Regions from separate parts of the Mesorhizobium sp. M1A.F.Ca.IN.022.07.1.1 genome, predicted to be linked through region 1. Evidence: predicted binding sites of a transcription regulator. Region 1 holds the regulator's gene; each other region holds the start of a gene.

Region 1 (3,275 bases):
GATGCCGTAGGGCCGGGTCAGGCCTTTGGCAAAGACCGACTTCTCGGCGGGCTTGGCGCTGCCTTCGGCCAGTCGATAGACGCGGACCTGGCTCGCCCTGCTGTCGGCGACGAAGAGATCGCCGTTCGGCGCCGTGCGCACGACACGCGGGCTGGTGATGCCCGAAGCCACCAGTTCGGCCGAAAAGCCGGGTGGAAGGGCTGGCGTGGCATCCTCGGGGCGATCGGTGACACCGCCGCCGTTCGAGGCGGATTCGGCGACATTCGGCTTCGGGAGATCGTCGGGCCTGATGAGGCGCCGCACGCCGGGCCGGTCGGCCCTCCAGTCACCGAAGGCCTTTTTGCCGGTGAGCAAGGGCTGATCGGCCTGCTGCGCGACGGCGCCGGAGGCCAGGAACAAAGCGAGGGCGGCAAGGGCGGCAATCCGTATCATGCTGTTCTCCGTTATTCGCCAACGTGCATCAGCAACCAGACAGCGAATATCGGGCAGGCTTTCCAAAAGAGAAGCCGGGCATGCGGATTTTGACGGAAAGCGCCGGCAGTTCAGCTCTCTTCGATATCCAGATCGTCGTCGAGCTGCTTTTCCAGCGCGACCAGATCGGCCGGCAGCGGCAGGCCCATGGCGCGCATTTCCCTGAGCTTCTCGCGCAGTAGCTCCTGGATCTCGTGATCGTCTTCCGGTTGGTTCACCATCTCCTCGAGCAGCAGGCTGATCTGGGCCTTGAACGATTCCAGCGCCATTTCCACCCTCCTTGCGACGTTTCCCGCTTGCCTATCTCAGCATGCGCGAAATCAACTGGGCCGTATAGTCGACCATCGGGACGATGCGGGCATAGTTCAATCGCGTCGGGCCGATGACGCCGAGCGCGCCGACGACGCGCGCATCCTTGTCGCGATAGGGCGCGACCACGAGCGACGAACCGGACAGCGAAAACAACTTGTTCTCCGAGCCGATGAAGATGCGCACGCCCGGACCTTCCTCGGCGAGGTCGAGGAGCTGCAGCAGTCCGTCCTGCGTTTCCAGATCCTCGAACAGATGGCGCAGCAATTCGAGATCGGCCTGGGCGGTGACGTTTTCCAGAAGATTGGCGCGGCCGCGCACGATGAGCCGCGCCGGCAGGCCGCTTTCGGCACCGGCCCAGACCGCGAGGCCCTTCTCGACCAGTTCCTGCGACAGCGTGTCGAGAGCCGCCCTGGTCTCGTCCTTGATGCGCGCGATCTCGACCCGGGCCTCGGCCAGCGTGCGGCCGCGGATATGGGCGTTGAGGAAGTTCGAGGCCTCGTGCAGCTGCGAGACGGTGATACCGGCCGGCAGGTCGACAACGCGGTTCTCGACATCGCCGCTCTGCGACACCAGGACGGCGAGCGCCTTGGTGGGTTCCAACTGGATGAACTCGATGTGCTTCAGAGCCACCTCGTTCTTGGCGGCGAGCACCAGGCCGGCGCCGCGCGACATGCCGGAGAGCATCTGGCTGGCCTCGGTCAGCATATGCTCCAGCGTGGCGCCCGAGCCCGAGGCACGCACCTGCGCCTCGATGACGCGACGCTCGTCGTCCGACAGATCGCCCAGCTCCATGAAGGCATCGACGAAGAAGCGCAGGCCGGTCTGGGTAGGCAGGCGGCCGGCCGAGATGTGCGGCGCGTAGATCAGCCCCAGATGCTCGAGGTCGCTCATCACGTTGCGGATGGTGGCCGGCGACAGCGACGACGGCAGGATGCGCGACAGGCTGCGCGACCCGACCGGCTCGCCGTCGCGCAGATAGGAATCGACAATCCGCCGGAAGATGTCGCGCGAGCGCATGTCGAGCGACTGAAGCACGGGCGGCTGCGATGTGGGATCGACTGCCTTGTTCATTCCAGCGAAAAAACCTCCGATCGAAAGATATAGACTTAAGCCTCCCTGGCGCAAGCCGGGGGCATTTTCGCTTGCGCCGTTTTCTTGGCGCCCCGTTTCCTTGGCGCCCTTTTCCTTTGCGCCATCCGCCGCATGCGTCTACAAGCCGCCGACGAATCCAAAACCATAGGAAAGAAGGCCGAATGCGCCCCTCCAAACGCCAGCCCGACGAAATGCGCGCCATCTCCTTCGAGCGCGGCGTCTCCAAGCATGCCGAAGGCTCGTGCCTGGTGAAGTTCGGCGACACGCATGTGCTGTGCACGGCGAGCCTAGAGGAAAAGGTGCCGGCCTGGATGCGCAATTCCGGCAAGGGCTGGGTTACGGCCGAATACGGCATGCTGCCGCGCTCGACGGGCGAGCGCATGCGCCGCGAGGCCTCCGCCGGCAAGCAGGGCGGCCGCACGCTCGAGATCCAGCGGCTGATCGGTCGTTCGTTGCGCGCCGTTGTCGACCTGCAGGCGCTAGGCGAACAGCAGATCACCGTCGATTGCGACGTCATCCAGGCCGACGGCGGCACCCGCACCGCCTCGATCACCGGCGGCTGGGTGGCGCTATACGATTGCCTGCGCTGGATGGAAGCGCGCCAGATGGCCAGCGTTTCCAAGGTGCTCAAGGACCATGTCGCGGCGATCTCCTGCGGCATCCATGACGGACAGCCGGTCATCGATCTCGATTATCTCGAGGATTCCTCGGCCGGCACCGACGCCAATTTCGTCATGACCGGCAAGGGCGGCATCGTCGAGATCCAGGGCACGGCGGAAGGCGAGCCCTTCTCCGAAGAGCAGTTCTCGGCGCTGATGGGGCTGGCCAAGAAGGGTATTTCGCGGCTGGTGAGCCTGCAGCAGATGGCGGTGGCGTAGGGTCACCGATGAGGTCGACGATCCTTCGCATCCCCCTCTGGCCTGCCGGCCATCTGCCCGACAGGGCAGAGGGGGGTGCTTCGTGACTCCCTCCGCGATTCTGGAATCAGCGCTCTACGTCACAGATCTAACCGCTGCCGAAGCCTTCTACCGCGACATCCTCGGCCTGGATCCGCTGGGCAAGGTCGAAGGTCGCCACGTCTTCTTCCGCTGCGGCAACGGCGTGCTGCTCATCTTCAATGCCGAGGCGACGAAAATTCCGCCGGCGCCCGACGCCAAGCTGAAGGTGCCGCCGCACGGCACCGTCGGCGAAGGGCATCTTTGCTTCACCGCGACTGCGGCCGAGATCGCCGAATGGCGCAAGCATCTGGCGGCCAAGAACATCGCCATCGAAAGCGATTTCGAATGGCCGCAAGGCGGACATTCGATCTATATCCGCGACCCTTCGGGCAATTCGATCGAGTTCGCCGAACCAAGGATCTGGGGTCTCTGATGCATTCTTTGAACGAACAAAAGATCGTC
Region 2 (3,275 bases), on a different contig from region 1:
TTGCCGGCGCCGTCGACGATGGTGGTGTTCTCCTTGGAGATCGACACCTTCTTGGCGCGGCCGAGCATGTTGAGGCCGACATTCTCGAGCTTGATGCCGAGGTCTTCCGAGATGACCTGGCCACCGGTGAGGATGGCGATGTCTTCCAGCATGGCCTTGCGGCGATCACCGAAGCCCGGCGCCTTGACGGCGGCGATCTTCAGGCCGCCACGCAGCTTGTTGACGACCAGCGTGGCCAGAGCCTCGCCTTCGACGTCTTCCGAGATGATGAGCAGCGGCTTCGAGGTCTGCACGACGGCTTCGAGAACCGGCAGCATGGCCTGGAGGTTGGACAGCTTCTTCTCGTGCAGGAGGATGTAGACGTCCTCGAGCTCGGCAACCATCTTGTCGGCGTTGGTGACGAAGTAGGGCGAGAGGTAGCCGCGGTCGAACTGCATGCCTTCGACGACTTCGAGTTCGGTCTCGGCGGTCTTGGCTTCCTCAACCGTGATGACGCCTTCGTTGCCGACCTTCTGCATTGCTTCGGCGATCATCTTGCCGACCGAAGCATCGCCGTTGCCGGCGATGGTGCCGACCTGGGCAACCTCTTCGGAGGTCTTGATCTTCTTGGCAGCCTTGCCGAGAGCGGTAACGACTTCGGTGACCGCGAGGTCGATGCCGCGCTTCAGGTCCATCGGGTTCATGCCGGCGGCAACCGCCTTGTGGCCTTCCTGGACGATCGACTGCGCCAGAACGGTCGCGGTCGTGGTGCCGTCGCCGGCGATGTCGTTGGTCTTCGAAGCAACTTCGCGGACCATCTGCGCGCCCATGTTCTCGAACTTGTCCTCAAGCTCGATTTCCTTGGCGACGGTGACGCCGTCCTTGGTGATGCGCGGGGCGCCGAACGACTTGTCGATGACGACGTTGCGGCCCTTGGGGCCGAGCGTGACCTTCACCGCGTCGGCGAGGATGTTGACGCCGCGCAGCATGCGCTCGCGGGCATCACGGGAAAACTTTACGTCTTTTGCAGCCATTGTAAGCTCCTGGCAGGGGTTCGGGTCGAACCCGCAGATTCAAGATTCAGTTGACGGTGAGGCCGATGATCAGCCGATGATGCCCATGATGTCGGATTCCTTCATGATCAGAAGGTCCTCGCCATTGAGCTTGACTTCAGTGCCCGACCACTTGCCGAACAGCACGCGGTCGCCGGCCTTGACGTCCAGCGGCACGAGCTTGCCGGCTTCGTCGCGAGCGCCGGAGCCGACGGCGATGATCTCGCCTTCCTGCGGCTTCTCCTTCGCCGTATCCGGGATGATGATCCCGCCGGCGGTCTTGGATTCGGATTCGACCCGGCGAACGACCACGCGGTCATGAAGCGGGCGGAACTTGGACTTTGCCATGTTGTCTTCCTCGAATGAGAACGGTGAGAACTGTTCCTCCATCCGGCGAGGCCGGATATAAGTTAGCACTCACCTAAGGCGAGTGCTAACGTGGCGCTGAGATAGGCTGGTGGCTTGCGAGAGTCAAGGCGCGCGGGGAGGGGCAATGGCGCAAAATTTTTTCCATGTACCGACGTGGTTCTGAAACACAGTGGTTGCCCCACGACTACTTGGCAGAAATTGCTCGTGAGTTCGATGGGACGGCCGAGCATCGGCTGCTTAATATCCAAGCCGCAAGCCGATCTCCTGAGTTTCAAGATCGACGAGCAAGCTGTTTCTTTCAAAATACCGGATACCGACGATATTACGTTCAAGGCCAGGGACAATTTCCACCTCAGGCTTGTAGGTGGTTGTAAAATTCCAATCGTCCTGGCCTTCGGTTTTCACCACCACCTTGGTGCCGACATTCAATGATGCATACGGTTTGGATGTATCGGTTGGGACCATTATGGTTGAGTTGCCGGTGTCGTACAGCGTCGGCCGACAAACCGGCTCAGAGCCCCATGAGAGAGGGAGTCAAGAGTGGGGAAATTGTATCGCGGGCTGGCCTGTTTCCATTTTTGTATCTTGAAATTCTTCTTCACGTCATCTGGGATGCCGACGTGGAGGGCTTCTACCTGTGGGCAGTTGCCGGCCTCATTTGTGCAGGCTTTCCACTTACTGCCGATCGCAGAAAGGTAGTAACCTCTATGCAGGCCGGGTCCCACGCTCACTGCGTCCATTGGCGATTTGATCATCTGATGTGGCCCGTCGCCCCCAATGGGCGAGATGCCAAAGATGCCTTTTGGCCAAAGCGGGCCGCCGACAACTTCACCTGTGTCGCGCCTGACTTTCTTGTAGCGGATTAGGAACGATATTCGCCTGTCCGTGGAGGCCAGCGCGCTTGACGAACCAAAAGTCACACGCGCCGAAGCGATATTTCCATACTCATCGTAGGTGCCATAGTGCATGACCACTTTTTGGGTCGTGACAATTATACCGTCCAATTCCAGGGTTTTCGCAACCTTGATACCGTTCTCGGAGCATAATCCGGCGGGGAGCGTCGAACGACAATCGATCGTCATTCCGCCTGAGCCGGTATCCAGCAAAAGAGGCTGATTGATTTTCCGGTTTCCGAGAGAGAGAATTCTCACATAGAGCATACGAATATTCTTAGGGTTCCCCGGATACTCAAGTTTTATCAAGGGAATGGTTGCGGGAGTGCCATCGGCTCCGGCAGGAGAGGACGGATAGAGGAGTGCGCACAACAGGATCGACAGCAATGCCGCAAGGATCTTCATGCCCGAGCCCATCTTTTTGGCCGATAGATTTCGACGTGGCGAAGATGAATTATTGCAGGGCGCTTTGCAATTTTTGCGTCACAGCTCTGCCTGTAGATTTCAGCGGTTAGGTGGCCCCAGCACCAGCAGCGGACACCGCTCGGCGAGCCCGTAGCTTCCGGTCGAGGCCAATCGGACGTCTTTGAAGAAGACCTCGGCTTCCTCGATCAAGACGGCCGCCGGCGCAAAACTATAGACGGCGGACGAGTTCCGGTAGACGTCTATGGTTCCGATGACCGGTAGTTCCCATCCGGTTCGGGCCGACAGCTCCTCGCGGTCGGGAAACACCCTTTCGAAGTGTTCGAGGATGGCTTTGACCGGGATCGTGTAATCCGGCGCGTCGTCGATCGCGGTCATGGCCACGCGCCATTTGAGCTCATGGAAAGTCGAGACGCCGCCGCTTAGTGCCAGAGCGCGGACATCCTTCGGGTCGTCCGGCGTTGCGGGAGAGGCGTAAAGCCTGATGCCGGCGCGGCCGTCGGACTTGAGCGCGCGCGCGATCGACGCAAATAGGGTGCGCCTGAGGCCGGCGGCGCCG
Region 3 (3,275 bases), on a different contig from region 1:
TCGCGATCGTAGTCCGAGGTGGTCTCCTCGATTTGCGCCTTGATCTGCGCGACGCGGCCCTGGATCTCCTCCTTCTTGCCGGCGCCATCGACGATCGTGGTGTTCTCCTTCTCGACCACCACTTTCTTGGTGCGGCCGAGCATCTCCAGCGTGACGTTCTCAAGCTTGATGCCGAGATCCTCGCTGATAGCGGTGCCGCCGGTGAGGATGGCGATGTCCTCCAGCATGGCCTTGCGGCGGTCGCCGAAGCCCGGAGCCTTGACGGCCGCAACCTTCAGGCCGCCGCGCAGCTTGTTGACCACCAGCGTCGCGAGCGCCTCGCCCTCGACATCCTCCGCGATGATGAGCAGGGGCTTCGCCGACTGAACCACCGCCTCCAGAACCGGCAGCAGCGCCTGCAGGTTGGAAAGCTTCTTCTCGTGGATCAGCACATAGGGCTCTTCGAGCTCGACGCGCATCTTATCCTGATTGGTGATGAAGTAGGGCGAGAGATAACCGCGATCGAACTGCATGCCTTCGACGACTTCCAGCTCGGTGTCGGCGGTCTTGGCTTCCTCGACGGTGATGACGCCCTCGTTGCCGACCTTCTGCATCGCCTCAGCAAGGAAACGGCCGATCTCGGCATCACCATTGGCCGAAATCGTGCCGACCTGGGCGATCTCGTCATTTCTGGTCACCTTGCGGGCGTTGGTCTTCAACTCCTGAACAATAGCCTCGACGGCTTTGTCGATGCCGCGCTTCAGATCCATGGGATTCATGCCGGCGGCAACGGCCTTGGCACCTTCCCTGACGATGGCCTGGGCGAGAACGGTCGCGGTGGTCGTGCCGTCGCCGGCGATATCGCTGGTTTTCGAGGCGACCTCGCGCACCATCTGCGCGCCCATGTTCTCGAACTTGTCCTCGAGCTCGATCTCCTTGGCGACAGTGACGCCGTCCTTGGTGATGCGCGGAGCGCCGAACGACTTGTCGATGACGACATTGCGGCCCTTAGGGCCGAGCGTGACCTTCACCGCGTCGGCGAGGATGTTGACGCCGCGCAACATGCGGTCGCGGGCGTCGGAATGGAATTTCACTTCCTTGGCAGCCATTGGAACACTCCTTCAGCAGGCACCTTTCATTGACCGATCGGGTTGGGCCGGTTCAAGCCGCTTTTCCCAACGCCGATGTCTGCTCGACCACACCCATCACGTCGCTTTCCTTCATAATGAGCAGGTCTTCACCGTTGAGCTTGATCTCGGTGCCGGACCACTTGCCGAACAGGATGCGGTCGCCGACTTTGACGTCGAGGGGAATGAGCTTGCCGCTCTCGTCGCGCGCGCCGGAACCGACGGCGATAATCTCGCCTTCCTGCGGCTTCTCCTTCGCCGTGTCCGGGATGATGATGCCGCCGGCCGTCTTCTCCTCGGCCTCGACGCGGCGGACCAGAACGCGGTCATGCAATGGATGGAACTTCATATCGTTCTCCTTCGGGACAAACAGATTTTGAGAGGTTCCTCCACTCCGGACCGGAAGGACCGGAGCGGGGCTCGCGATCCTTTCGGCCTCGCGCATGTGGATTTGGTTTTGCACGCGCCGGTTTCAAGAGGCCGCAAGAAATTTTTTGGCACTCGCAACAGCCGAGTGCTAGCGCCGTGAAAACAAAGGTAATTATGCAGCTTTGACGGGCGCGCCCCGGACCTCTTGACGGCAAAGGAATCAATTCCCAAATCGAACCTGCCGGCGCCTGAAGTGGCCGGCAAGGTCAAGGAGCGCCGCTGCCTTGGCGCTCCTCGTATCTATGTTGCTCAATGGAGGATGTAGCTATGAGAACCAGTTTCGACTTTTCTCCCCTGTTCCGGTCGAGCATCGGCTTCGATCGAATGCTGAACGCGCTCGAGACCGCAAGCCGCATCGAAACCGTTGACAACTGGCCGCCCTACGATATCGCCAAGAGCGGCGAGGACGACTACCGCATCACCATGGCCCTGGCAGGCTTCAGCCAGGACGAACTGGCCATTACCCAGGAGCAGAACATGCTGATGGTTTCTGGCCAAAAGGCAGGCGAGGACAACGGCGAGTACCTGCATCGCGGCATTGCCGGCCGCGCATTCCAGCGTCGCTTCGAGCTTGCCGATCACGTCAAGGTCGTCGATGCGAGCCTCGTCAATGGCCTGCTGACGATCGACCTCAAACGCGAGATCCCGGAAGAAATGAAGCCGCGCCGGATCGAGATCACGGCGGACAAATCATCGCCAAAGGCCGCGACAAAGAAAATCGAGGCCGACAACAAGGCGGCCTGAGCCTTCTCGCCGCGCTTTGCGCCAAGCGCCGGGTGATGTTCCCGGCGCTTGTGGGCCTTGTCTTCCGGATGAACAGAAAGGAGGAAAAAATGAGTGTTCGTGATCTGATTCCCTGGGGCCGAAACAATGGTAACCAGGTTCCAAGTGTCTTCCGCGACGGCGAACGCGATCCTTTCCTGTCGCTGCATCGCGAGGTGAATCGGCTGTTCGACGACGTCTTCCGGGGCTTCGGTTCCGGCTTGCCGTCCCTAGGCGGCGTATCAGCCTTTGGTGCCGGCTGGCCGAGCGTTGAGATCTCCGACAACGAGAAGGAGATCAAGGTGGCGGCCGAAGTCCCGGGCCTGGACGAGAAGGACATCGAGGTGCTGCTTGATGATGGCGTGCTGACGCTGAAGGGTGAAAAGCGCTCCGAGACGGAGGACAAGGAGCGGCAGTTCTCCGAGCGCATCTATGGCCGCTTCGAGCGTCGAATCCCGCTGGGCTACGAGATCGAAGAAGACAAGATCGATGCCCGCTTCAAGAACGGCGTGCTGACGGTAATGCTGCCCAAGACCGCGAAGGCGCAGTCGCAGGCCAAGCGTATCGAAATCAAGAGCTGATGCCTGGATGCAGGGGTTGGACCGACCGGTCCGGCCCCTGCGGCATGACGGAACCTCGGCGCTAGATGGAACGGCCAACGCTGGCCTAGGTGCTGGCTGGAGCGTGGAACGGCTCCCTTTCAACGAGTGATCCGCCCGCAGCGGGCGCCAGGTGCTCGCTTGCGGCTCGATGACGTGCGGCCGACGCAGGCCATTCTAACCGTTTACCGCGCTGAGCGCAGATGCCGCTGACGGAACACCGCGCAAGCCTCTGGAAATCCGCGATAACCTTAATTCCTTCCTTCTTTTGGTCAGGCTTCCCGTACGGAACGTTAAGGGCTAGATTAGCAATTCGTTAAGTAATACGGCGGGTGTGAGCGTAAGAGGTGTGCCGTTATGAATTTCAAATCCCTGATCA

Evidence for each region. The regulator HrcA, encoded in region 1, represses chaperone genes, less so after heat shock. The targets are predictions, from matches to a motif close to GTTAGCACTCNCNNNNNGNGAGTGCTAAC.
Region 2: the regulator HrcA is predicted to act here: its motif matches at 1,441-1,469, upstream of groES (co-chaperone GroES).
Region 3: the regulator HrcA is predicted to act here: its motif matches at 1,600-1,628, upstream of groES (co-chaperone GroES).

The regions. Positions count from the first base shown of each region.
Region 1 is NZ_RZST01000021.1:23,560-26,834, reverse strand. It holds gene EOA75_RS05005 (sorbosone dehydrogenase family protein) at 1-432, opposite strand, end outside; gene EOA75_RS05000 (hypothetical protein) at 543-740, opposite strand; gene hrcA (heat-inducible transcriptional repressor HrcA) at 772-1,854, opposite strand; gene rph (ribonuclease PH) at 2,037-2,753, shown strand; gene EOA75_RS04985 (VOC family protein) at 2,836-3,246, shown strand; gene rdgB (RdgB/HAM1 family non-canonical purine NTP pyrophosphatase) at 3,246-3,275, shown strand, end outside.
Region 2 is NZ_RZST01000162.1:8,452-11,726, forward strand. It holds gene groL (chaperonin GroEL) at 1-1,013, opposite strand, end outside; gene groES (co-chaperone GroES) at 1,083-1,379, opposite strand; gene EOA75_RS18600 (hypothetical protein) at 1,638-1,865, opposite strand; gene EOA75_RS18605 (hypothetical protein) at 1,865-2,698, opposite strand; gene EOA75_RS18610 (methyltransferase domain-containing protein) at 2,798-3,275, opposite strand, start outside.
Region 3 is NZ_RZST01000111.1:1,394-4,668, forward strand. It holds gene groL (chaperonin GroEL) at 1-1,088, opposite strand, end outside; gene groES (co-chaperone GroES) at 1,141-1,455, opposite strand; gene EOA75_RS14745 (Hsp20 family protein) at 1,803-2,279, shown strand; gene EOA75_RS14750 (Hsp20/alpha crystallin family protein) at 2,369-2,878, shown strand; gene EOA75_RS14755 (hypothetical protein) at 3,254-3,275, shown strand, end outside.